One region of the Paenibacillus sp. Mc5Re-14 genome, then DNA from elsewhere that is predicted to be linked to it. Evidence: riboswitches for the same ligand, from Rfam matches in the RefSeq annotation. Region 1 holds a riboswitch; each other region holds the start of a gene.
The links. Region 1 has a riboswitch for thiamine pyrophosphate ahead of tenA (thiaminase II). Riboswitches for the same ligand answer to the same signal wherever they lie in the genome.

Region 1 (8,393 bases):
AACGCAGTCGGTTGTTCACGTGGTTATCTCACCCGCCGATCCAGTCGCCAAATCTCAATGATAGAGCGCAAAAAACGAATGGAATCTTTCCAGACATGAATGTGTGAGCCATCTCGGTCAATGCATTTGACGGGTAATTGCAGCACACGGAGCTGAAGTCGCTTGGCAATAAACATCATCTCCAGATCCAGCGCCAGTCCGAGTTGTTCCTTCAAATGTGGAAACATCCGCTTCACGGCAACCGAACTCATCACTTTAAGACCCGTCTGGGAATCTACCACACCTGTTGGTAAAAAGGGGCGAGAAACGACCCTTTTGCCAAAGCTGACGATAGATCGCAATAAAGAGCGATTCTCGGCGGTCATATCTTTGGTTCCAATCACAACATCATAGTAGCCCTGCTGAACAACATTAATCATTCTGGCAATGTCCTCAATAAAAAAGGAATCGTCCGCGTCCACAAATACGTAGTAATCCGCACCGATGGTCCGCATTCCTTCGAGATACGTCCCTGCCTTGCGCGTATTGCGTCCCAATTCCCTTGTTTGAAGCAGCGGACTCAGGTTCTGGTTAATCCGGTTTACGGACAAGTCCGTTGCCGCCTCCAGCGCTTTAATCAAGGCATTCGTGCCATCGTGACTACCATCATCAATGAGATAAATCGAACCCTCTATAATATGGCTGCGGATAAAGGTTTGCAGTCGCTCAGCAAAGGTTTTGACATGAACAAAACGTTTCTCTTCGTTATATACAGATAAGATGAATGCAACATGTTGGCTTTTGGTCGAATACTCGGGATAGAGCAAGCTTTGTATTTCAGAAATGATTTCTTCGGTATCATTGGCTTGCCAAAATAGCAGACGCAATCGGCCTACTCCGATAATTTGCACCATATGCTGATCACTGAACGGAAAGGTTACATCCGTCACCAATAGCAATGGCATTTGCGGAAATTGGCTACGGATCTGATTAGCTTTCCGCACGGCTTGCCCCGGCTCCCTATAATCAATCAGGCAGCAACATGCATCCTCGTAGACTGAAGCGGTCTCCGTGTCCTCGCACTGTATATATTGGTAAAAACAAATCACATTGGGATAATCAATAGCCCTGTTGTTATCGCTAAAAATGGCTATAGGTCCCTGCACACAAACCTCTCCTTTTCCTCCGAATAATTCTATTTTGTTGAAAAAGAATTAAAAATGTTTGCTTAGCAAGATTAAATTAATGTCCAAATACTTCATATTTTCTTAACAAAATAGCTCACATCCCTTGATATATAAACATTTAAGAGAAGAAAAATCTATTTTCATATTTGATAAAGACAGAGTATTTCGACCTGATTCATTAGGACTATAAACATGCGAATTACAAGATGAATCCGAAACTAAAATTAGTTCTATAAGATTAATAAGAAGATATATATATGGTCTTTTTGTCATAGATAAATAGAAGAATAAAACCAATTTGCATGTCCATACTATGGACAACATGTCATCTTTCATCATGAATAATTATCAAAATACAGGGAAAGAAGGTCTTTTTATGGAAGCATTCCATGTCAATCGTGATGGGTCATTATCTACTCCCTTACGAGGAAAGGACGTGCTAGCAAACCCTCTTTTGAACAAAGGAGTGGCATTTACAGAAGAAGAACGCAAAGAACTGGGCCTGGAAGGAATTCTTCCTCCCACTGTCCTTTCATTGGAGAAACAGAGCGTTCGGGCATATCAGCAATTCTTGGCACAACCCACCATGCTGCGTAAAAATGCCTCACTTAACGACCTTCACAATCGAAATATCGTACTCTACTATCGACTGCTAACCGACCATTTGAGTGAAATGCTGCCCGTAGTCTACACACCGACTGTAGGAACCGCCATTCAAGAATACAGCCATGAGTACAACCGCCCTGGGGGCGTATATTTATCGATAGATAATCCGAACGGTATTGGACAGGCGTTTTATAATACCGGTTTGAGTAGTGAGGATGTTGACCTGATCGTCGTGACGGATTCGGAAAGTATTTTGGGGATTGGTGACTGGGGTGTCGGGGGAATTAACATTGCTATTGGCAAACTCGCTGTATATACAGCTGCGGCAGGCATTCACCCCGGGCGGGTGCTGCCCATTGTACTGGATGTCGGCACGAATAACGAGAAGCTGCTGAATGATCCCCTGTATATCGGAAACCGGCACAAACGAGTTCGCGGGGAAGCCTATAATCAATTTATTGATACCTTTATCAGCAAAACGTTAACACAATTCCCGAAGGCGCTTTTGCATTGGGAGGATGTGGGTAGCGTGAACGCACGACACATTATAGGGAAGTACGGTCAAAACATTCTCACCTTCAATGATGATATCCAGGGCACAGGAGCAGTGACATTAGCTGCGATTGTTTCGGCGGTAGGTGTCACTAAAACTCCGCTACGTGAACAAAAAATACTTGTCTTTGGTCCAGGGGCAGCAGGAATCGGTAACGCCGACCAAATACGGGGTGCAATGATCGAGGACGGGCTTCCTGAAGAAGATTCATTCAAGGCATTTTGGGCCTATGATTATCGCGGGCTGTTAACAGACGATATGGAAGATGTACTGGATTATCAGAAACCATATGTGCGTAAAAAGGAAGAAATCAGCTCATGGGCCCGATCGGAAGATGATAAAATACCGTTGCTGGAGGTCATCCGTCAGGTAAAACCCACAATCTTGATTGGAACTTCCGGTGTAGCGGGTGCCTTTTCTGAAGAGATTATCAAGGAAATGGCAAAGCATGTGGAACGACCGATCATTATGCCCATGTCTAATCCTACCAACCTTGCTGAAGCGGTACCCGAAGATTTGATACGATGGACTGATGGCAAAGCATTGATTGCTACCGGAAGTCCCTTTGAGCCCGTCACCTATAACGGTACGAAGTTTGAAATTGGACAGGCGAATAATGCCTTTGTCTTCCCGGGGCTAGGTCTGGGCGCAATTGTGGTCAAGGCCAAAAGAATTACCCCTTCTATGTTTACCGCAGCAGCTGATGCCGTTGCCAACGCCGTAGATTCGAATGAACTTGGCGGTGCACTGCTGCCCCATATCCGAAAATTACGTGATGTTTCGTTCGCGGTTGCGGTTGCGGTAGCGAAGGCTGCAATTCAGGATCAGGTAGCTCAGGCACACATTTCAGATATTGAACAAGCCATTCGGGATGCGATGTGGAAACCGGAATATGTAAGGGTCAAAGCCGTGGAAAGTGTAATCCAGCACCCTCATTAATCCTTGACCGGAATCAAAGCAGTTTGACATAACCTAGGAACGAATGTACAGTATTAGTCAAAAGAATAGGAAAGTCCACTAGGGGAGCCACTATGGCTGAGACAAGAATGAATCTTGGACCCTTTGAACCTGATCTAGTTCGTACTAGCGTAGGAAAGTGGAGCCTTCGTATATAAGGTTTCAAGCGTTTTTTGCGCATTGAACCTATGTTGAAGCCGCTCCAGTTTTCGGGGCGGCTTTTTGGCGTTGTTCCGAGAATTGTATCTTACGGGACTTCTTGTTCTCCATTTTTATTGGAGGTGGGGAAATGAGTTTTTCGCAAGAACTTCGTCGGCAGGCGGATGGCATTTTTCAAGCCATTTATGAGCATCCCTTTGTGAGAGGTATTGCTGAAGGAAATTTAACAAGGGAGCAGCTGATTCACTATGTAAAACAAGACTTTGAATATTTGAACGCCTACATGCGGATTTACGGCATCGCGATCTCCAAAAGCACAAGCCGGGAGGATATGGCTGTATTTAACGAACAGATCTCTTTTATTCTCAACAGCGAGGTTCATCCACATCAAAACTTTTGTGCTATCGCAGGTGTCACCTATGAAGAGATGCAGGGATATGCACTCGCTCCGTCCGCTCATCATTATATCCGCCATATGCTGACAGTCGCACATGAAGGTAGTCTTGGAGAAATCATGGCCGTGCTGCTGCCATGTCCATGGACATATCTTGAGATTGGGCGCAGGCTAATGGATGAGGTAAGACCGGACGAGTCTCATCCATTCTATGAATGGATTTGTTTCTATGGAAACCAGATTGAAGATGTAACATCCAAATATCGCGAGCGTGTGGATGCTTGGGCGAATGTCGCCACGGCTGCCGAGCAAGCTCGGATGATTGAGCATTTTATGCTAAGCTGCCAGCTGGAATATATGTTCTGGGATATGGCTTATAAGCAGGAACAATGGCCCGTCCAGATGCGCGCTACGGTCTTGGAATAATCAGTAGAGATGAGAGAGGGTAAACATGATGAGTATATGGGAACAAAGTTATTCGGATCTCCTGACAAAGGTACAAAATAGCAACCCCCTCGTTCATAATATAACCAATGTGGTGGTCACCAACTTTACAGCCAACGGCCTGTATGCGCTGGGCGCTTCCCCGGTGATGGCTTATGCACCCGAGGAAGTAGCAGATATGGCAAAAATAGCGGGCGCCGTCGTGTTAAATATCGGTACGCTGAACCGCGAGCTGGTAGATGCCATGATCATTGCTGGACAATCAGCGAATGCTCATGGTGTTCCAGTTCTGCTGGATCCGGTTGGTGCGGGAGCGACGAGCTTTAGAACCGAGTCAGCACTGCGGATCCTAAAAGAAGTAAAAATCTCACTAGTGCGAGGCAATGCAGCCGAAGTCGCCCATCTAATCGGAGAAGTCCGAGAGATTAAAGGGGTAGATGCAGGCAACAGTGCTGACAGCAGTAATGTCGATCTGGCAGTTCGGGCTGCACAAACGCTCCATACCATGGTTGTCATCACTGGAAAAGAGGACGTCATCACCGATGGGGTCGAAGTACGATTGATTAGTGGCGGAGACGCGCTGCTTACGAAGGTAACCGGAACAGGCTGCCTGCTGACCTCTGTGTTGGGTGCGTTTGCAGCAATTGAACCCAACCTGCTGCTCGCAGGTACAGCAGGTTTGGCATTTTACGGTGCAGCAGCTTCCCGAGCCGCAGCACATACCGCAAAACTGGGGCCAGGCAGCTTCCAGATTGCCTTTCTCGACGAGCTTGCCAAACTACATACTGGTTCGCTGGAGGGGCATGTCACGATCCGTGAAGCTGGAACAACTACAACAGGTGGTGCGCGATGAGAGACGTGCATGTACCGAGAGCGCTGACGATTGCCGGTTCAGACAGCGGCGGCGGAGCTGGAATTCAAGCCGATCTCAAAACCTTCCAGGAGCTTGGCGTATACGGCATGTCGGCTATTACAGCCATTACGGTACAAAATACCTTGGGAGTTCACGGTGTATATCCGTTGCCACAGGAAGCAACAGCGCAGCAAATCGAAGCTGTAGGATCAGATCTTGGAGTCGATGCCCTGAAGACTGGCATGCTGTTTGACGCGGGCATCATCCGCCTTGTGGCCGAGCAGATTCGAAAGTTCGGCTGGGAAAAGGTTGTCGTCGATCCTGTAATGATTGCCAAAGGGGGCGCAAAGCTGTTGCAACCGGAAGCGGTGCAGGCTTTGAACGACGACCTGCTCCCCTTGGCCTTGGTCGTCACACCAAATATCCCGGAAGCGGAAGCCTTAACCGGGATAAGCATTCGTACGATGAAGGATCGCCGCGAAGCTGCGAGACATATTAGCAGCCTAGGACCCAAGTTCGTTGTGATCAAAGGCGGCCATGATGAGGAGAGCGAAAACAGCGGCCAAGTTGTTGACCTGCTCTTTGACGGAACAGCCTTCACCGAGCTGGGCGGCAAGCGGGTGCGAACTGTCCACACACACGGAACAGGATGTACGTTCTCAGCAGCGATTACCGCTGAATTAGGGAAAGGCGTGTCTGTACCGGAAGCTATTTTGAATGGAAGAGCCTTCATTCAGGCGGCGATTGAGGATACGTTGTATCTGGGCCAGGGACACGGTCCAACCAATCATTGGGCCTACCGCCGTCGTCAGGAGATACTCCAATGAGCGGCCGAATATTACCTGAGATCATGCGGCGGCATTTACAGATGTATCTGGTTGTTGGAAGCGTGAACTGCCACGCGGAACCAAATCGGGTCGTGCAGGAGGCTCTTGCTGGCGGCACCACCATGATCCAGTTCCGGGAAAAGGGCCGTAGCGCGTTAACAGGGGTTCCTATGCTCGAACTTGCGCGTCAGCTACAAGATGTGTGCCACCACGCTGGTATCCCTTTTATCGTCAATGACGATGTGGAGCTGGCTCTTGAGCTCAACGCCGACGGTGTTCACATCGGTCAGGACGATGAATCGGCTGATTCTGTGCGCGCCCGAATCGGAAACCGAATCCTTGGCGTCTCCGCCCATACGATTGAGGAAGCACGCCGGGCCATCCTGCATGGTGCGGACTATCTCGGCGTCGGCCCCATCTATCCCACCATCTCAAAGGATGATGCTCATGCGGTGCAGGGTCCAGCCATTTTGCATGAGATGCGCAAAGCAGGAATTGATCTGCCCATCGTCGGGATCGGTGGCATTACGGTAGACCGTGTGGGGGAAGTAGTAGGTGCGGGTGCCGATGGTGTAGCGGTGATTTCGGCCGTGACGCAGGCAGAACAGATTCGAGTTGCTGCAGAGGTATTAAAGAAAAAGGTAGTGCTAAGCATCAAACATCCGGGGATGTCCCAAAAGCTATAAAATGCTATGTCCCTTCCTTCACCCCATTATGTCACTTTTATTGTTTACGCAAGAGCCTCATTTCCACTAATAAAGTAGAAATGAGGCTCTGTGTTGTCATAAAATTAATCTTTTACAACTTGATTTTTTGTGTTCTTTTTCTCAGCAATAAGTAATCCTAGCAAAATGTACCCCCTGTACAATATTCCCATGAGCAGAACAATACCAACGATTGAAACAAGAATAAGTAGAATATTCGCTACAAATAAAATAATAGCCATAGTCAAAATATCATATCCCCCAAATGATACTGATTTTTAAGCGTTCCTATCCCCAGTGCACTTGAGCTCGTTGAATACCTGATTAACTATAAATATATGTCAATCGTCTTTTCTAATATTCGTATAGCATTCGAGAACAATTAGAAAACGATATTTAATTATATTGGTTTTTGGTTCCCCACTCACATAACCCTTCCAAAACAGGCAATAGTGTTTCCGCTTTTTCTGTGAGACTGTACTCGACTTTAGGCGGAACTTGAGGATACTCTTTCCGGTTCACCAATCCATCCGCTTCCAATTCCTTTAGCTGTGAACTCAATGTTTTGTATGTAATAGCTCCGATTTGTCTTTTCAGATCATTAAAGCGAACCACTTGGTTTTCGGCCAGAAGATAAATAATAACCATTTTCCATTTACCACCAATGACTGACACTGTATAACCAAAAGGTGTATCTTCAATATTTTTAACTTTACCTTTAAATTCAGCCATACTCATATTCACACTATCCTTTCGGGTAGTACCTATCAAATTAGTGCGTACTACGTTTTTATTTGCGTTCAGTTTATACTAACCGTAATTTGAAGTAAAGGAGAGAAAATATGACTAAAACAATACGCCTCTTAATGCCGCAATGGCAAGGAGGAAACAATCCTAACTACTCTTTTGGAGCTGAACTGCTGGCTTGGCTAGCCCCAGACAATGATCAACCCCTTATTCATGTTCCAGTTCAAGCTTATGATGGAACTCCGCTTGCCAACGAGAACGGTATGTATGGGAGAAAACAGCTACTTGAACAATTAGAGGCTGCTCAACATATCATTGACGCTCATAAGCCAGATCGCATTGTAATGTTTGGTGGTGACTGCTTAGTCGAACAAGCCCCGTTTGCCTATTTGAACGAACGATACGGTGGAGAATTAGGGCTAATTTGGATCGATGCTCACAGTGATTTAGTTAGATATGTGGGCTATGATAACGGACATACATTACCACTTGGGAATCTGTTGGGAGAAGGAGATGAAGAGTTTGCAAAACATGTGAAAGTTCCTCTTAAGCCTGAAAATGCCTTTATCGCTGGATTAGCAGCTCCTACAGAAGAAGAAACAAAAATATTTTCAGAAGCATTTCAAAAGCTAGGTGTTACTACTACAGAATCAGATACAGAAGTTATTCAAAGATTAGGGATTCGAACTGCTGGGACCCAAGAGTTAACGACCAGTACCGCATCTATAAAAGAATGGATTAAAGAAAGCGGCATCAAGCACCTGGCGATTCACCTTGATTTAGATGTACTTGATCCAAAAGCATTTCGTTCTTTATTATTCGCCAACCCTGAAGCTCCCTATAATCTTTCTCCTGCGGGAACAATGCAAATACCTCAACTACTTCATCTGATTAAAGAACTATCTGAAGAAACCGATGTAGTTGGGTTAGGTATAACCGAGCATATGCCGTGGGATGCTATTAATTTAAAGGATCTGCTTGGA
Region 2 (8,393 bases), 2.1 Mb from region 1:
TCAACAAAACGATCAGCCACATCATTGAAATTGTAGTGGATTGCTACATTTCTCGGCATTGTCGGATAGATAAACAAGTAGATACTGAAGGGCACAATAGAAAGAAGAATGGAAAATAAATTTAAAATATTTAATCTACTTCGCATGAAAATCCTCCTTATTAGAGCTAAACAATTTATATGATACACAGATCAGCAGTCTATATTTTTACTTCCCTGGCTTAGTAAGAGAGAAATAATAAAACTAATCATCGTGGAAAAAAAAGAGGCGAGTACCATATACACATTAACTTCTTGTCCTAATCCTACTTCAAACCAACTAAGCGGTTAGTAAAGGACATTCCCACTGCTAAATGAAAAAAAGCCGACCCACTCAGGACCGGCTTCCAACCATGTTCTCTTATTCTCTTACCTTCGCTTGCCAATTACTTCGAAATATCCAAAAAGCCCTCTCCGAACACATCCCGTACATCATGAATGGTAATAAACGCTGCTGTATCGATAGCTTTCACAATCTTTTTAAGCGCGGACACCTCTTGTTTACTAATGACGATATATAGGACTTCTTTTGGATTTTTGGTGTAATATCCGTGTCCTGACAGGACGGTAACTCCACGGTCCATTTGCGTAATGACCATCTCGGCAATTTTATCTTGGTGCTCCGAAATGATCATGACCGCTTTTTTCGGGTTCAGTCCTTCAATCATGAAGTCCATCACCTTCGTACCAACGTACAAAATAACGATAGTCAGCATCAATTTTTCCGGACCAATAATAAAATAGGAAGAGAATGCAACAATCAGATCAAAAAACAACAAGGCATAGCTGATATTCCAATCCAGATATTTGTTAGCGATCCGGGCTAAAATGACGGTTCCTGCCGTTGTACCACCGACCCGTACAATTAAGCCAATTCCAACCCCTACCAAAACTCCGGCAAATACAGCATTAATCGTCGGCTCATGCGAATCAATCCGCCAGTTGACCGTTAAATGCAAAAACAATGAGTTAAATGCGACCGCAATTATAGTGTACAAGGTCGTTCTCTTGTCCAAAAATTTATATCCAACAATCAGCAGCAAGCCATTAATCACCAGATTGACGATCGAGGGAGACCACTGAAACAGGTAGTACAAGATGATCGTGACCCCTGTAACGCCCCCCTCGCCAAACTCATTCGGGATCACATACAGATTAACAGCCAGCGCGAAAAAAAACGCACCCAGAATAATAAATACGATATCTGCAATACTTTTTTTCATATATGCTCTAATCCTCTCTCTAACATTTCAACGGATGAATTGCCAGATGGATTGGCTGACTCTTCTTGCCAAAATACGCTGACAACCAGTTCATGGTATCTACTACCCAACATAAAGTCAATACAACTTTGACACTTTAATTCGCCACCAGACTGCCTTAGTCCAAGCTTAGAATTCCGCAAAATTCTGCTAATACAAGGTTATTCGACAAAAAAACACAATCCCGACTACTAAACTAAGAAAACGGGCCTCTAGCCCTTGTTTAGGCCCTAGGCACATTTTCCCCTAAAATGACCATCCTCCTAATACACATTTTGGACACATACGACCATTTTCCTGTTTTATGGCAAAAGCGTTTTACTTTGGATAAATGCGGGTATAATGATTGAAACCTTACCAAGCAACCTACATGGCATTACGACATCAAGTACATATAAATAGTCCTATACAGTTGTCCTAAGCAACTCAATCTGAATTTGACAATATGGAATTGGAGGAATGACCCACATGAATACAATGAACTTAACTGTCCACACCCTGATGCCCTTTCACCACCAATACCAACGTGCCAACGCGGTGAGTATGCAGAAGAAAGAAGATAGCTCGGAGAAGAAGCTCAGCTTTCAGGACATTTTGAATGAAAAAATGGGTAAAAAATAAAGCTCCGTTAATCCAGTGCATATCTCGCTTTACATAAGCTGAAAAGCCGTAGTTTTCTACATCGACTGTAGAGAACCACGGCTTTTTGCTATCTCACGCGTTTCTAAACCTAAACTCATACATTCATGGAAATAAACCTCTGACGAGCTTAACTGTACTATTTGTTGAGGCTTCCCAGTTGATTGACTTTCGTATCGCTACCGATTTATCGCTCGCCATCCCGATACTGCTCTGCCTTCTCACGCATCCCGGCGACGACGGCTTCCTCGGTATTCAGTTTCTTATCTGCCGCATAGGCACGAATGTCCTGTGTGATACGCATACTGCAAAACTTAGGACCGCACATCGAGCAAAAGTGTGCTTCCTTGGCCCCCTCTGCCGGTAGTGTTTCATCATGGTAGGACAAGGCCCGCTCAGGGTCAAGCGAAAGATTGAACTGATCGTGCCAGCGGAATTCAAAACGCGCCTTGGACAAAGCATCGTCCCGCTGCTGTGCACGTGGATGGCCCTTCGCCAGATCGGCAGCATGTGCGGCAATTTTGTAGGTAATAACTCCCTCGCGGACATCATCCTTGTTCGGCAGACCCAAGTGCTCCTTCGGCGTAACATAGCACAGCATGGACGTCCCGAACCAACCGATCATGGCCGCCCCGATAGCTGAGGTAATATGATCATATCCTGGTGCGATATCCGTCGTCAGCGGTCCTAAAGTATAAAAGGGAGCCTCCTTACAAATTTCCATTTGTAAATCCACATTCTCCTTGATTTTGTGCATAGGGACATGTCCCGGCCCTTCAATCATGACCTGGACATCATGCTTCCATGCGATTTGCGTTAGCTCGCCCAACGTCTTCAGCTCTGCAAATTGTGCTTCATCATTCGCATCATAGATACTACCCGGACGCAGACCATCCCCGAGAGAAAAGGCCACATCGTAGGTTTTCATAATTTCACAGATTTCTTCAAAATGCGTATACAAAAAGTTCTCCTGATGGTGCGCAAGGCACCAAGCTGCCATAATCGACCCGCCCCGGGATACAATTCCCGTCATTCTATTCGCCGTCATCGGTATATATCGCAGCAATACTCCCGCATGAATTGTAAAATAGTCCACTCCTTGCTCCGCCTGCTCAATCAGTGTGTCTCGATACAGCTCCCACGTCAGCTTCTCTGCTTCGCCGTTCACCTTTTCCAGTGCCTGATATAGCGGCACCGTCCCAATCGGTACGGGTGAATTCCTAATAATCCATTCACGCGTTGTGTGGATATTACGACCTGTGGACAGGTCCATGACGGTGTCTGAGCCCCAGCGTACCGCCCAGGTCATCTTCTCCACTTCCTCCTCGATGGAGGACGTAACCGCGGAATTTCCAATGTTTGCATTGATCTTCACGTGAAAATGGCGCCCTATGACCATGGGCTCGCTTTCCGGGTGATTGATATTTGAAGGTAAAATGGCTCGTCCAGCCGCCAACTCCTGCCGCACAAACTCGGGCTCCACTCCTTCACGGATCGCCGCAAATTCCATTTCAGGCGTAATGATCCCTTGCCGCGCATAATGCATTTGCGTCACAGTGCGCCCTTGTGAAGCCCGAAGCGGACGGTTAGTCACGCCGGGAAATTCCACTGTTTCCCGTTTGGAGCCGGGTTTCAGTCCATTATCCTCCGGCTTGACGGCGCGGCCCGCGTAAGCCTCCACATCCCCCCGTTCCAGTGCCCAAGCTCGCCGTAATGGTGGCAAGCCCTGACGAATATCTACCTGATAGGCTTCATCTGTCATCGGACCGCTGGTATCGTACACACGCAGTGGCTCATGATACTCTATCCCCTGCGGCGTATGTGTGGGATGCAGCGCGATTTCACGCTCTGGCACGGCAATGTCCGGCCGAGAACCTTGAATATACACCTTGCGGCTCCCCGGGAAAGAATTAACCCTACTGGATTGCTCCGCACTTGTCTTCTCTACTGCTGTTGATTTCATTCCTGTTTCTTTTGTTCCTTCGGTTTCCATCGATTTCATGATCCATTCCTCCCGTATCGTTGAAATGACACACCGATCCGGAACCATTCCGAGGGTGGCGCTGATCTATGCAAAAAAGCCGGTTCCCTAGGGAACCGGCTAATCAAACGAGGCAGCTATCCAGACAGCACGCACATGGAATAAAACCCTATGCGTCACCGCAGACAGCAGCTGCGTATACATTTCAATGGCCGATTACTTCCCTACGCTGGTATGATCCAGATCAGGTGCAAAGGGTCCGGAATCTTGCCCGATTCCATCTCAGCCTGCATTACAGGCTCCCCCAGTAACTGTGATACTTTCTATTCACATGAATTGGCGGCTATAACAGACATCCGCCATCTCTATCAGACTACTTTAAATTTATAGCTTTGGCAACCCTTGTATGATTTCCTTTTGTATTGATTACTGTTACGGGAGCATAAGCCCCATTTCCTTAGCTGCTTCGATCAAAACCGGAGCAAAATCATGCAGCGTCTCAGGCGCAAGTCGACTGACCGGGCCGGATACAGATAAAGCCGCCGCGACCTGCCCCTTTCGGTTCACAATAGGCGCGGCCACAGCCGCAGCTCCTGGCTCACGTTCTTCATAGCTAGTCGCATACCCCTTCTCGCGAATGTCCTGCAGCTGGGCTTTATATACCTCAGTATCTACTGAGGGAGGCCATTCTTCACTGCTTAGCAGTACCTCCAGCTCCTGTGGCGGCATAAAGGCCGCCAGCACCTTGCTGGAGGCTCCCACAGCCAGCGGCATACGCGCTCCCACGGGAGCAACCCTGCGGATCGCCTGATTGCTCTGCACGGCTTGTATGCGAATACGCATGCTTCCATCCCGCAGGTACAAGCTGACCGTCTCCCCTAAGCGATCACGCAGTCCTTCCATTGCAGGCTGTAACAACACCGCCGGCTCATCGCTTTGGGACAGATGCGTCGACAGCTCCCATATGCGAAAACCAAGCCGATATTTTTCCGTTTCGGCATTCCGAACGACAAATCCCCGATCCTCTAGCGTAGTCAAAAGACGATGAACAGTGCTTTTATGTAGACCAATTTGGGAGGCAATCTCCGTTAGACCAAGATCAGATTCTGCGGTAAAACACAGCAGTATATCAAGTGCACGCTCTACAGCGCGGACGGTTAATTTACGGTCTTCCATCGTGAACCGCTCCTCTTGTATCCATATTCGTTTCACACTATGAAACATGGTTACATAAATTATATAGAATAGTCGCGGCTACTGTAAACCGATGTTTTTGTGACAACCATATTACAGAACAAGAACAAACATCGACAATTCTTTGCATCATTTTTACTTTTCCGGTTCAGACGTTGACTTTGGATAATACCCATCATACGATAATAGGTATCTATACGGACATACCCTACTATTTTCAAGTGGAATTATACCTAAATTTTATGATTCGAAGATCAATTCTATATAAGGAGGCTCTTACATGATTTCGACATCCCAGCGCAACGCTCAGCTACAGACCGCTGTTCAGGAGCCGTCCACCCCACTCTTTAATCCCCGTATGCTGCGGTTCAAGCACGTTGTGATTGCTCTGCTGCTGTCGGTCGTATTTTTTCTATTGTTTTGTTTTATTGCCTTGCATGCTTACATCGCCTGGGTGCTTACGAATCCCACCGTCGCGCCATTATACTCTAATCCGATGCAGGCCAAAGGTATGCCTTATGAGGAAGTCAGCTTCCCAGCCAAGGATGGTAGCCGCATGGTACAAGGCTGGTATATCCCGGCAGATCAATCGCGGAAAACCATAATTTTTAGTCATGGCTATGGAGCTAACCGCGAAGAAAGCTGGATTCCCATGTATGATCTGGCGCATTATGCCCATAGCTTGAACTTTAATGTGGTCATGTTCGATTACGGATTTGCGTCACAAAACAGCAAGGCCGTCGCAACCGGAGGCAAGGCAGAATCCCAACAGCTTCTTGGGGCCATCCAGCTTGCAAAACAACGCGGCTCGTCGGAAATTATTGTATGGGGCTTCTCTATGGGAGCAGGAACCGCTCTTCAGGCGGGTTTGCAAACCAAAGATGTGGACGCGATGATTTTGGACAGCACCTTCCTACTGGAACCGGATACGCTCTACCATAACATTCACAATCAAATTAATTTGCCGAGACATCCATCTTTGGAAATACTGGAGTTGCTGTTTCCAGTCTTGAACGGCACCAGTTTGCATCAGATTCCATATCAGGAGGTTAAAAAAGAGGACTATCCGTTTCCAATCATGTTTGTGCATGGTACACAGGATGAAAAGGCCCCTTACCCCATTGCGGAAAAGCTCGCTGCCAATCAGACCAACCCGCTTTCCAGTGTATGGATTGTCAAAAACGGGATACATGAGCTTATTTTCAGAGAGCACCCTCGTGAATATTTGCGGCGGGTATCGACGTTTTTAAGCAATGTGCAGGAGCTGGAGGACAAGAAAACCACGGCTGCTGCCCATAAACAAACGACTACGAAGTAAAGAATTATTTTCGAAATAAGCATTCATCGCCTTGAAGAAGTCTGCCTATGGACACTTAACCCGTGCCGTAGACAGGCTTCTTTTTTTATTTTCCACGATTAATTATTGTTCTGCACAACAGGTATAACCTGATGAAGGAAGTTCATAGACATATTCCCGATGAGACGGCGAATATACTGGGTACATATGCATCCAGGACAGATCTGCTAGATCTGCCGGATAGCCATAGTGGGATACGGGAGGTAAAAACGATGCTGAGTACTTATGGGTCTTTCCTGCCCTTACGTGTGCTGGAGGAAATTCGTCATTGGAAGCAGCAGGAAAGTTGGCATGTGGAAGTGATTAAATCCGCTACTGAAGGGCTAGAACCTGCTTATGTGCGGCTGCTGGATGATTGGCGAACCGTATTTGAACAAACGGAACGGGCCGCCATAGAGTTGCTTGAAGAGCAACGGAGCGCGCTTGATCCGGTAGAACAGGCATGGCAACATCAGGAGAAAAAAGCGTCGTCTGCCCCCCAAGCTCATACACACCAGCTGGATAAACCATCAGCACATTCAAGGGGATCAGACGCATCAGCAACTGGAGAGAAACCGTTGTCCGAATCAGGCTTGAATTCACAGTCTGCCTCTCAAGAATTAAATCGTCGACTGGACGATTTGCTGCAAACTGCGAACCGTCAATCACAAGAATATGTACGGCAGCTAGGTTTGCTGACCGAGCACAGTCATGCATTGCGTCAACAGCCAAAATCCGCCGGAGTTGTAATACACGCAGCACATGAAAGTCAATATTTCCTGATTTCGACAACTCCCTTTCAAGAGCCCGGCTCCATCGCACGAGCCGCTGGGTTGTATCATGTAGCGGCAGAGGGTGAGGATTACCCGGAGCAAGCGTTTCGAGAGAGGCATGCCAGCATGAGAGGAGAAGGTTCTGGGGCTACTAAAGGCGTCCAGTCCGGTCAGACGCAACCTTCAGCAGCGGAAAAATCCTTAGTCGGTCGCCCGGTCCCTATTGGGGGACATCGGCTCCCTCCGCTTCCTTACCCTTATAATGCGCTTGAACCGTACATTGATGAAAAAACGATGCGTATTCACCATAACAAGCATCATTTGAGCTATGTGAATGATCTGAATAAAGCGGAAAAGAAACTGGAAGAAGCCCGAAAAACAGGTGATTTTGACCTCGTAAAGCATTGGGAACGTGAACTGGCATTTAACGGTGCAGGTCATTATCTGCATACTCTTTTTTGGACGATCATGAGCCCTCAAGGCGGTGGAAACCCAAGCGGACCGCTGGCTGAACAGATTAAAAAGGATTTTGGCAGCTACGATGCCTTCAAAAAGCAATTTAGTTCGGCAGCCGAAAAGGTCGAGGGCGGCGGCTGGGCTATCCTGGTATGGAGCCCGCGCGCCGGGCGGCTTGAAATTTTGCAGGCCGAAAAGCACCAGAACCTGACTCAATGGGAGTCTATTCCGCTGCTGGCGATCGATGTGTGGGAACACGCATATTACTTAAAGCATCAGGCCGAACGTAATAAATACATCGAAGATTGGTGGCATGTCGTCAACTGGCCTGAGGTGGAGGCGCGCTATGCTCAAGCCTCTAAGCTAAGATGGCAACCATTCTAAGCTAAAACAAACTACACCTGCAAATCGTACCGCTCTCTGAGCGCTGCCATCTGTTCTGCCAATCCTTCCGGTTGCACCAGCGAGCCATCGGCAGGCAAAATGGCAGCCCGGCTCTCGACCACACGGCGCAGCGATGCTGTGTACGCCTCGACAGACGGCACACCAGCTAGCTCTGCGAGGCTGCCCATCGTTGCCGGATTCACCTGGGGATAATCCGGCTGCTGCACGCCTGTCGGCGTATCCCCGGCCGCCTCTCGATAAAACTGCTGCACCGCCTGTGCGCGCTCTGCTCCGCGGCCCTCAATCATCACAAATGCTGTGATGATATAC
Region 3 (8,393 bases), 1.8 Mb from region 1:
CTATAAGTTGTGGTTGTAATCTTTTTTAGTAAATAGCAGATATGCCTTTACGAATCAGACAGTGAGTAGAAGCGTCTTGTATTATCATAAAATAATTGACGGACAGCAGCTTCATCTTGATGGGTCAGCTTGCTATATGCGCGAATGACCTCGGTAGTCATCCGTGGATGCGTCTGCTGTCCGGTAAAAGGACCCTCGAACGGCCATGGACCGTCTGTCTCTGCCATGACCTGATCAGACGGATACTGTCTTGCCAAACTGCGGATTTCTTCTTCGTACAGGAGATCCGGTGTGAAGGAGACATAATAGCCGTTCCGGGCCATACGTTTGGTCGTGGCGGCAGAGCCCTTAAACCAGTGAAAATGCGCCTGTGTGACGTCATGACGTTCCAAAAGGTCGCAGGCAATGTCTGCATCTTCATAAACAGCGTGCAACACAATGGGTTTGCTATGTTTGCTTGCAAACTGGATAAAACGCTCCAGCAGTGCTATGTAAGGAGCGAGCTCAAAGGGCTCTCCACTGCGTGAAGCTTCCAGCCGATTGTAATAGGGCAAGCCGACTTCACCCACCGCGACCATCTGCTGTACATGTTCGTCCATCCAGTCAAATAACAGGTCAAGCTCGGTATGTGATGGCAGAGCCTGTTCTGGATGAAAGCCGAAGGCGGGACGTACTAGCCTGGGCCAACGCTCAGCCAGGCGCAAGTTGGCTTGACTGGAGGCGAGATGCATGGACACAGCTATGATGGCTTCTACATGGTTGTCGGCAAGCGAAGCGAGCAATAGCTCCTGTTGTTCAGGCGGGTAGCTGTCTACATGAATGTGCGCGTCGATTAAGGGAACAGTTGCTGCCGCGTTCGATCTCAATGCAGAGTGCATGTTCCAATCATTCATAATGGTTTACCCTGTCGTCCGAGGTGTTTTTGCGGATGCTTTCAGCGGCGTCCATGTCGCCGTCCAGTTTGTGCTTTTCCTCGCGCATCCAGCCAGTCATGGTCCGTTTCCATTCCATAAAGCGTGGATCCAGGGTGATTTCTTCCCTACGTGGGCGAGGAAACGGAACATCTACGACATGCATCACTGAAGCAGGTCGCGCCGACAGCACATAAATGCGGTCGGAGAGCAGCAGCGCTTCTTCAATGCTGTGGGTAATGAACAACACAGAGCGGCGGTTCTTCTCCCACATCCGCAATAACCATTGCTGCATGTCTGCACGTGTCAGTGCATCGAGTGCGCTGAACGGCTCATCCAGCAGCATTAATTCCTGTGGACTGAGCAGGGCGCGAAGAAAGGCCGCGCGCTGCTGCATGCCACCAGATAGCGTATGCGGATACGCCTTCGCGAACTTGCCCAGTCCAACCTGTTCGAGCCATTGCAAGGCTTCTTTTCGAAGTTCACGTTCGCTGCCGTATCGGGAGCCCGCTGCTGCATCCTTTCGTGGTGCATTTTCCTGCCCGAGCAGTATGTTGTCCAGCGTGGTGCGCCACGGGAAAAGGGCGGGCTGCTGCGGCATATAGCTGATATGCCCGCGTTCACCAGTCATGTCCCGTCCATGCATACGGATACGTCCCTGCTGCGGCTTGAGCAGCCCTCCGATAATGTGAAACAGTGTGCTTTTGCCACTGCCTGACGGACCGATGAGGGAGACAAATTCGCCCGGCTTAACGGTAAGGGATACATCCTGCAGTACAGGGAGTGAGCTTCGCCTTTCCCGGAAGACGAGGCTGATCCCGTCCAATTCCAAAGCAGGAGGGGCAGGCGTCATTACCTGCAGTTCTCCGGCTTGTTGCTGTTCATCAGCGACGGGTGGTGATGTCAAGTCAGTCGGATGCAGACTCATATATGCCACGTCCTTTCATTGATGCTTTAATGCAATATGTGGAATCTACTCTTGGTCAGGTTTCCAGCGAACCAACCATTTCTCCAGTAGTAAAATAACGACAAACATCAGCAAGCTGAGTGCAACAATAATACCGATAGCGGCAAAAATGAGATCCGTACGATAGGCAGACTTTTGCAGCAACATATAATATCCAATTCCTTCACTGGCCCCAATCCATTCGGCAATGATCGCGCCCATCACACTATAGGTAGCAGCGATTTTAACGCCAGAGAAGACTTGTGGCAGGGAGTGTGGTAGCTCTAGCTTTAGAAAAATAGCCCTGCGGCTTGCACCTGACATTCGCATGTAATTCATCATCATACGGTCTGTCCGTGTCAGCCCGTCCATGGCCGCTACAGCCACGGGAAAAAAGCATACTAATGTAATGACCATAAGCTTGGGCAGCACCCCAAAACCGAACCATACCATGAGCAACGGACCGAGGGCGATAATCGGAATGTTTTGGCTAAGGATCAAGAGCGGGTATAGAGCAGATTTGAGAAAAGGAATCGTATGAAGAACGATGGCGATTAGCAGTCCAGTTGCTGTCCCTATAGCAAATCCCGCAAGCGTCAAGCGAACCGTAGCCCATGTGTGGGTGCCAAGCAACGCCGATTGCGCCATGCCCTCTTGTACGATTAGGGATGGAGCTGGCAGGAGCCAGGATTCAATATGTAAATAGTTAACCGCTCCCTGCCAAGCCGCTAAAAAGAAGAGGACCGCCACAAGGGGCGGCCATACGCTTTTCCACCAGGATGCGTTCTTGCCTTTCGGATTCATGGGCGATACTTCTCGGTCAGCTTGTTCATGCTGATGCCCTGTGGGTTATGTGCGATTTTGATCTGTGAAATGACGCTGGGACTTCCAGCTTCCGTCAAGGCCTCATGCATGTCTTTGACGACTTTCAGCAATTCGTCCAATTCGCCCTCCATTGTAGTGTCCAATGGATTCACTTGATGCTTGACGCCGGAACGCTGGATGACCTCAATCGCCTTGTCTACATATGGATAAGAGTCTTCGTTATTAGGAGTTTTAGGGATGACTTGAATGCTGAGCAATGTGTTAGCCATGCGAGTTTCACCTGTCCTTTATTGTTTAAGTTATTAGGAAAATAAATTGGATTAAGGCGGGGAGATCGCTTCACGGTTCATTTGATCTTACGATCGCTGTTGCCGTGGGACTCTTTGAATAAAATTTAAAAGGTAAGAATCCCCCTGAGCATATGCTTCCGAAGCTAGCTTTCCTAAAGAAAGCTTTCAGGCGAACACCTCGCTTCTCCAGATTCAAATGAATCGCTCCGCTGCCAACCGCCTTAAAAGCACTTTAGTTTTTTGATAGGTTGTGTGGCATTTTTACACACAAGCGCACCTGCTTTTGCGCTTAGATACTATGAGACTAAAGAATAAACCAAGTGGAGCGAGAACGAAGCGGACGGAATGGTGCTGTACAAGCGAAGCGGTCGCTTTTGCCCCCGGATTTCTACCCTGCTGATGCTTTAATCCGGAAATCCGGGGGCGGTGGCGATGGAAAGCATCATCCGTCCGCGTAGTGGCACAAAGGCTACTTCAAGCTCTATTTACAAGATCAACGCTTGGGCAAGAAGTCGTTTGTGAAGGCCTTATCGACTTCCAAAGGTTTGCTGAGCAGCTTGCGTTCATACATCCAGTCCGAGTAGTTTTTCCATACCTCCGCTTTTTGTACGCCCCATTGCGCGGCATCGTCCTGATAACGCGGACTTAGCCATTTTTGACTAGCGAGTACCAGTTTTTTGTCCAGCTCCGGCACAGCTTTACTTAAGATATCTGCCGCTTCTTCTGGATGGGCGATAGTGTATTCATAGCCTTGCGCAGTAGCGTCCATGAACGCCTTAACCAGCTCAGGATCATTTTTTATCGTCTGTTCATTGCTCACAATTACAGGTGTATAGTAATCGAGGTTTTTGGAATAATCTTTTACATATAGCATATCCAATGGCTCACCTCGAAGCTTGGCCTCAATCCCGGTCCATGCGTAGAAAATCCAGGCAAAGTCAATATCCCGCTTCACGGCTGTAAAATAGTCTGCATTGCCCATATTGACGATCTTCACTTTGCTCACATCACCTTGGTCTGAATCCATGATGGATTTCATGACCGCTTCTTCTACAGGAGAACCCCAGCCGCCGTAGCTTTTACCCTCGAAATCTTTCGGGCTTTTAATTCCGCGGTCTACCGGGGCTGCGAAGCCAGAGGTGTTATGCTGAATCACCACAGCGATGGATACGAGCGGCACGCCTTGGATGCGAGCCTGAGTGACGCCTTCTTGATAGCTGATACCAAAAGGTGCAGCATTCGAAGCAACCATTTGGTCGGCTCCGCCTGAGCCTGGTTGAACAATTTGGACATTCAAGCCTGCTTTTTCGTAAAATCCTTTGTCCTTGGCGACATAGAGTCCCGTGTGATTCGTATTGGGTGTCCAGTCGAGCACGACTTTAACATCTTTGAGACTCTTTGCCGAGGTAGACGTTGAAGTGTCGGCAGCAGGAGCCTCCTTTTGAGATGTAGGGGGATTGCCGCCGCAAGCGGTCAGAGCCATGAGCCACAGACTGATTAGACCCAGGCTTAATATTTTCATGCGCTTCATCGTTGTGTTCTCTCCTTTTTAATTACCCGTTATCCGTCCAATCAGACAGCTTATGTTCCCCATTTTCACAAAAATAACATCTGCCGGAATGCAATCTTTCCAACAACTTCATCTTCAACAAAAAAAGCGTCCCGGGATTCCGGGACGCTTGCGCTTGTATATACCAAAGTAAGGGATGTCCTGTTTTAATAAAAGGCACATCTTGCTTAAGCATTCCTACGCTGGCATTACCCAGATCAGGTTGTAAGGGTCAGTGTCTTGGGACACACTCTCAGCCGGCCGATTCCAGCACCCCTGGCATTGTATGGTTTAATGGGTTCGTTTATTCGGGTTTACTACGACGATTATATGCCTTGAAGGCGGGTCTGTCCAGCTTTAAGGAAGCGCTCACGGTTCATATGCCGAATGACAGGGTACACTTTTACTGTGAGCTTTGATCTGAAAATGAACATGAATCATTCAGATCTGTTCTGGTCATGTTATTTTCAGAACAGCTACACTGTATGTTTAGGAGAGCTGGTGCCAAGTGGCATAGACTCTATAGAATTCTAATTCGTAAAAAGGAGTTGTTGTACTATGGGTAAAACGGAGACATTGGATCGCAGTCAGCTGGAACAAGCCATTGTGAAGGCTTTGGATAACAACAAATTTTGCTCGTTAGGTACGGTAGAGGGCGGAAAACCGAAAGTACGCTATATGGCCCTTTTTAACGATGGAATGAACATTCATCTGGCGACGGATCGCAAAACACATAAAGTGGAAGAGCTAAAGAACAATCCGAATGCTTATCTGCTGCTGGGTTATGAAGTGGGTGGTACGAAGGAAGTCTTGGAAGTGGAGGCTACCGTCCAGGTTACAGCTGATGAGGGGTTACGCAAACAAGTGTGGAATGATTCTCTGAAAAAGTGGTTTTCCGGACCTGATGATCCCGATTATGTCATTTTAGACGTCAATCCGACTCGTATTGAGTATGTTGGTCAACAAACGGAGCGCCAGGTGTGGACGAAATAGAAACAATATAAACGGACAAGCCAGTAAATTTCCAACTTTTTTAGGAGATTTACTGGCTTTTTTGTGCGAAAAATAATTATTTTTCCATAAATATTTTAAGCAAATGACTACTCTTTTGTCCTACGTTGGATTAAAATAGGAATGGTGGGTTCAAAGCTTACATATATGTGCAAAAGTATGTATATGAGGCATACACCTTAATGAGGAGGGGTATATTTTGTTATTTCGTAAAAATTGGTTTAAAGGGTTTACAGCAGCAGTTGTAGCTTGTAGCCTACTGGTGTTTTCAGCCGCTCCATCCTGGGCAGCTAGCGACTCTCGCGATAGCGCTACGGTGAATTTGCGGATCATGGAGACAACGGATATTCATGGGGCGCTGATGAATTATGATTACTATTCGGACAAAGAAACCAACGAATATGGCTTGATTAGTACAGCAGGCTTGATCCAACAGGCTCGTAGTGAAACAAGAAACAGCATGCTGTTCGATAACGGTGATTTGCTGCAGGGCAATCCTTTAGGCGATTATATGGCTAAAAACAGAGTCTTCGAGAAAGAAGGCGGTGTCCATCCGGTTTACAAGATGATGAACTTGATGGGCTATGATGCGGCTACTGTGGGCAACCACGAATTTAACTTTGGCCTCGACTTTTTGGATAAATCGCTCAAGGGTGCTGATTTTCCTTACGTAAATGCGAACGTCTATGTTGATAATGAGGGTCAAGCTACTAAAAATTATTTTACCCCTTATCAGATTCTTGACAAAACAGTAACGGATGAGAAGGGCGAAGAGCATACACTCAGAGTGGGTGTCATCGGTCTAGTAACACCTCAAATTATGCAGTGGGATGAAGCTAATTTGAAGGATAAGGTCGTTACAAAGGATATCGTGGAAACAGCCAAAAAGTTTGTTCCACAAATGAAAACAGAAGGTGCTGACATTATTGTCGTGCTTGCACATACAGGTTATGAGGATGTGCCGCAAACGCCAATGATGGAGAATGCCGTTAAGTATTTGAGCCAGGTGGACGGAATTAACGCGATTCTGTTTGGGCATGCTCATAAATCTTTCCCTGGCCCTGATTTTAAAGATATGAAGGGCGTAGATTTGGATAAAGGAACTATTAATGGTGTACCAGCTGTAGAAGCTTCTTCGTGGGGCAAGGATCTGGGCATTATTGATCTGAGCCTGGAAAAGAAAAACCGTGAGTGGAATGTAATCAATTCTCAGTCTCAAGTGCGGCCAATTGTGAGCACCACAAACCATGCTTTGCAGTTTACTCCTGACACTAAACTGAAAGACGCGATTAAAGAAGAGCATCAAGGAACGCTGGATTATGTTCGTCAACCTGTCGGTACAACGTCTGCACCGATTACCAGCTATTTTGCATTAGTGCAGGATGATCCGTCCATTCAAATTGTGACAAATGCACAGAAATGGTATGTTCAAAACCATCTTAAAGGAACAGAATACGAAAATCTCCCAGTATTATCGGCAGGCGCTCCATTCAAAGCCGGTGGTCGCAACGGTGCCGAGTATTATACCAACATTCCTGAAGGTACAATAGCGATTAAAAACGTGTCCGATCTGTACGTGTACCCGAACACGGTTCATGCCGTAGAAGTTACTGGTGCTGAAATTCAGGAGTGGCTGGAATGGTCTGCGGGTCAGTTCAACCGCATTGATCCTAGCAAAACAGAGGAACAATCGCTGATCAACAAAGATTTTCCAACCTACAATTTTGATGTGATTGACGGTGTGAATTACCAGATTGATGTAACTCAGCCTGCACGATATGATGCCAAGGGAACTATTATTGATTCTTCAGCCCATCGTATCAAGGATCTGCAATACAATGGGAAGGCTATTGATCCTGCACAGAAATTTATCGTTGCGACCAATAACTATCGTGCTTCCTCCTCCAAACTGGCCAACCCAGATGGCAAACGTATTGTGATGGCAGCACCAGATGAAAGTCGCCAAGTCGTTGTTGATTATATCCGTACGAACGGAACGATTAACCCGTCAGCGGACGGCAACTGGTCTATTGCTCCTTTTGGTCAGGCCAAGGTTACCTTTGAGTCCTCTCCTGATGCCAAAGATGTGCTGGCCGGAAATCAACAAATTTCATACTTGAGCAGCGCGGCAGACGGGTTTGCCAAATACAGCTTGAAAGCTGGCGCTAAGCCTAGTGCAGCAACGACGTCTGTGAAGGAAGCTGCGGCACCTGCGAAAGCAACCGCGAAGCCAGCTGTTAAAACGACTAAACCTGCAGCTGCAAAACCAGCTAAAACAACGAAACCAAAGGCATCCAAGTAACTTGGAGTTTTAGTTTCCACTCCATATCAGAATGAAGCAGTAAGTCTCTTTAAACAAGAGACTTGCTGCTTTTTTTGATGCCAAATACAACAGTACCTGCGTTTATCATGAGTGTAAAAAAGGTTTTGTTTTTGTCGAATATATACTTAAGTCCTAAGTTGTTGTTGAGAATAAGCTTATTTTTTGTAAAAACACGTAATTATATAGTACTTTTGTTCTAATTATTTGTGATATAATGGTGAAAAAACCGGGAAATTGTTCCGAGGAGGACCATTATGACTTGCAGCAATTGCAGCATCATATTACCTATTAAGGATCAAGGATTGCTGAAAATTAGGCATTCTAGGGTGTCACTTACTCCAGCATTAGAGGGCTTTGGCATGCTATCGGAACAAATGAAACAAGAACATTGGTGTGAGGGTAACATCGTGTTTCGCTATGACAGCCGTTCACAGTTGGAACAGCTGGTTAACGGACTGGCTCGTCTGCCGCAGGAGTGCTTGAGCCGAATGCAAGTTGTGGTGACTGGCTTGCAACATGTTGAGGGATTTGAGGAATG

Region 2: another riboswitch for thiamine pyrophosphate. It lies ahead of thiC (phosphomethylpyrimidine synthase ThiC); the one in region 1 lies ahead of tenA (thiaminase II).
Region 3: another riboswitch for thiamine pyrophosphate. It lies ahead of BN1546_RS09195 (ABC transporter substrate-binding protein); the one in region 1 lies ahead of tenA (thiaminase II).

The regions. Positions count from the first base shown of each region.
Region 1 is NZ_CVPD01000001.1:3,766,589-3,774,981, reverse strand. It holds gene BN1546_RS17190 (polysaccharide biosynthesis protein) at 1-19, opposite strand, end outside; gene BN1546_RS17185 (glycosyltransferase) at 24-1,145, opposite strand; gene BN1546_RS17180 (NAD-dependent malic enzyme) at 1,543-3,264, shown strand; TPP riboswitch at 3,335-3,437, shown strand; gene tenA (thiaminase II) at 3,572-4,261, shown strand; gene thiM (hydroxyethylthiazole kinase) at 4,287-5,132, shown strand; gene thiD (bifunctional hydroxymethylpyrimidine kinase/phosphomethylpyrimidine kinase) at 5,129-5,959, shown strand; gene thiE (thiamine phosphate synthase) at 5,956-6,645, shown strand; gene BN1546_RS17155 (winged helix-turn-helix transcriptional regulator) at 7,060-7,401, opposite strand; gene BN1546_RS17150 (arginase family protein) at 7,506-8,393, shown strand, end outside.
Region 2 is NZ_CVPD01000001.1:1,652,425-1,660,817, forward strand. It holds gene BN1546_RS07490 (DUF1648 domain-containing protein) at 1-146, opposite strand, end outside; gene BN1546_RS07495 (YitT family protein) at 425-1,261, opposite strand; gene BN1546_RS27260 (hypothetical protein) at 1,769-1,921, shown strand; gene thiC (phosphomethylpyrimidine synthase ThiC) at 2,127-3,902, opposite strand; TPP riboswitch at 4,125-4,236, opposite strand; gene BN1546_RS07505 (IclR family transcriptional regulator) at 4,353-5,096, opposite strand; gene BN1546_RS07510 (alpha/beta hydrolase) at 5,395-6,432, shown strand; gene BN1546_RS07515 (Fe-Mn family superoxide dismutase) at 6,684-8,063, shown strand; gene BN1546_RS07520 (lipoate--protein ligase family protein) at 8,075-8,393, opposite strand, start outside.
Region 3 is NZ_CVPD01000001.1:2,013,594-2,021,986, reverse strand. It holds gene BN1546_RS09215 (TatD family hydrolase) at 48-893, opposite strand; gene BN1546_RS09210 (ABC transporter ATP-binding protein) at 886-1,839, opposite strand; gene BN1546_RS09205 (ABC transporter permease) at 1,885-2,661, opposite strand; gene BN1546_RS09200 (MTH1187 family thiamine-binding protein) at 2,658-2,951, opposite strand; gene BN1546_RS09195 (ABC transporter substrate-binding protein) at 3,466-4,503, opposite strand; TPP riboswitch at 4,700-4,809, opposite strand; gene BN1546_RS09190 (pyridoxamine 5'-phosphate oxidase family protein) at 5,080-5,514, shown strand; gene BN1546_RS09185 (bifunctional 2',3'-cyclic-nucleotide 2'-phosphodiesterase/3'-nucleotidase) at 5,732-7,834, shown strand; gene BN1546_RS09180 (EAL domain-containing protein) at 8,110-8,393, shown strand, end outside.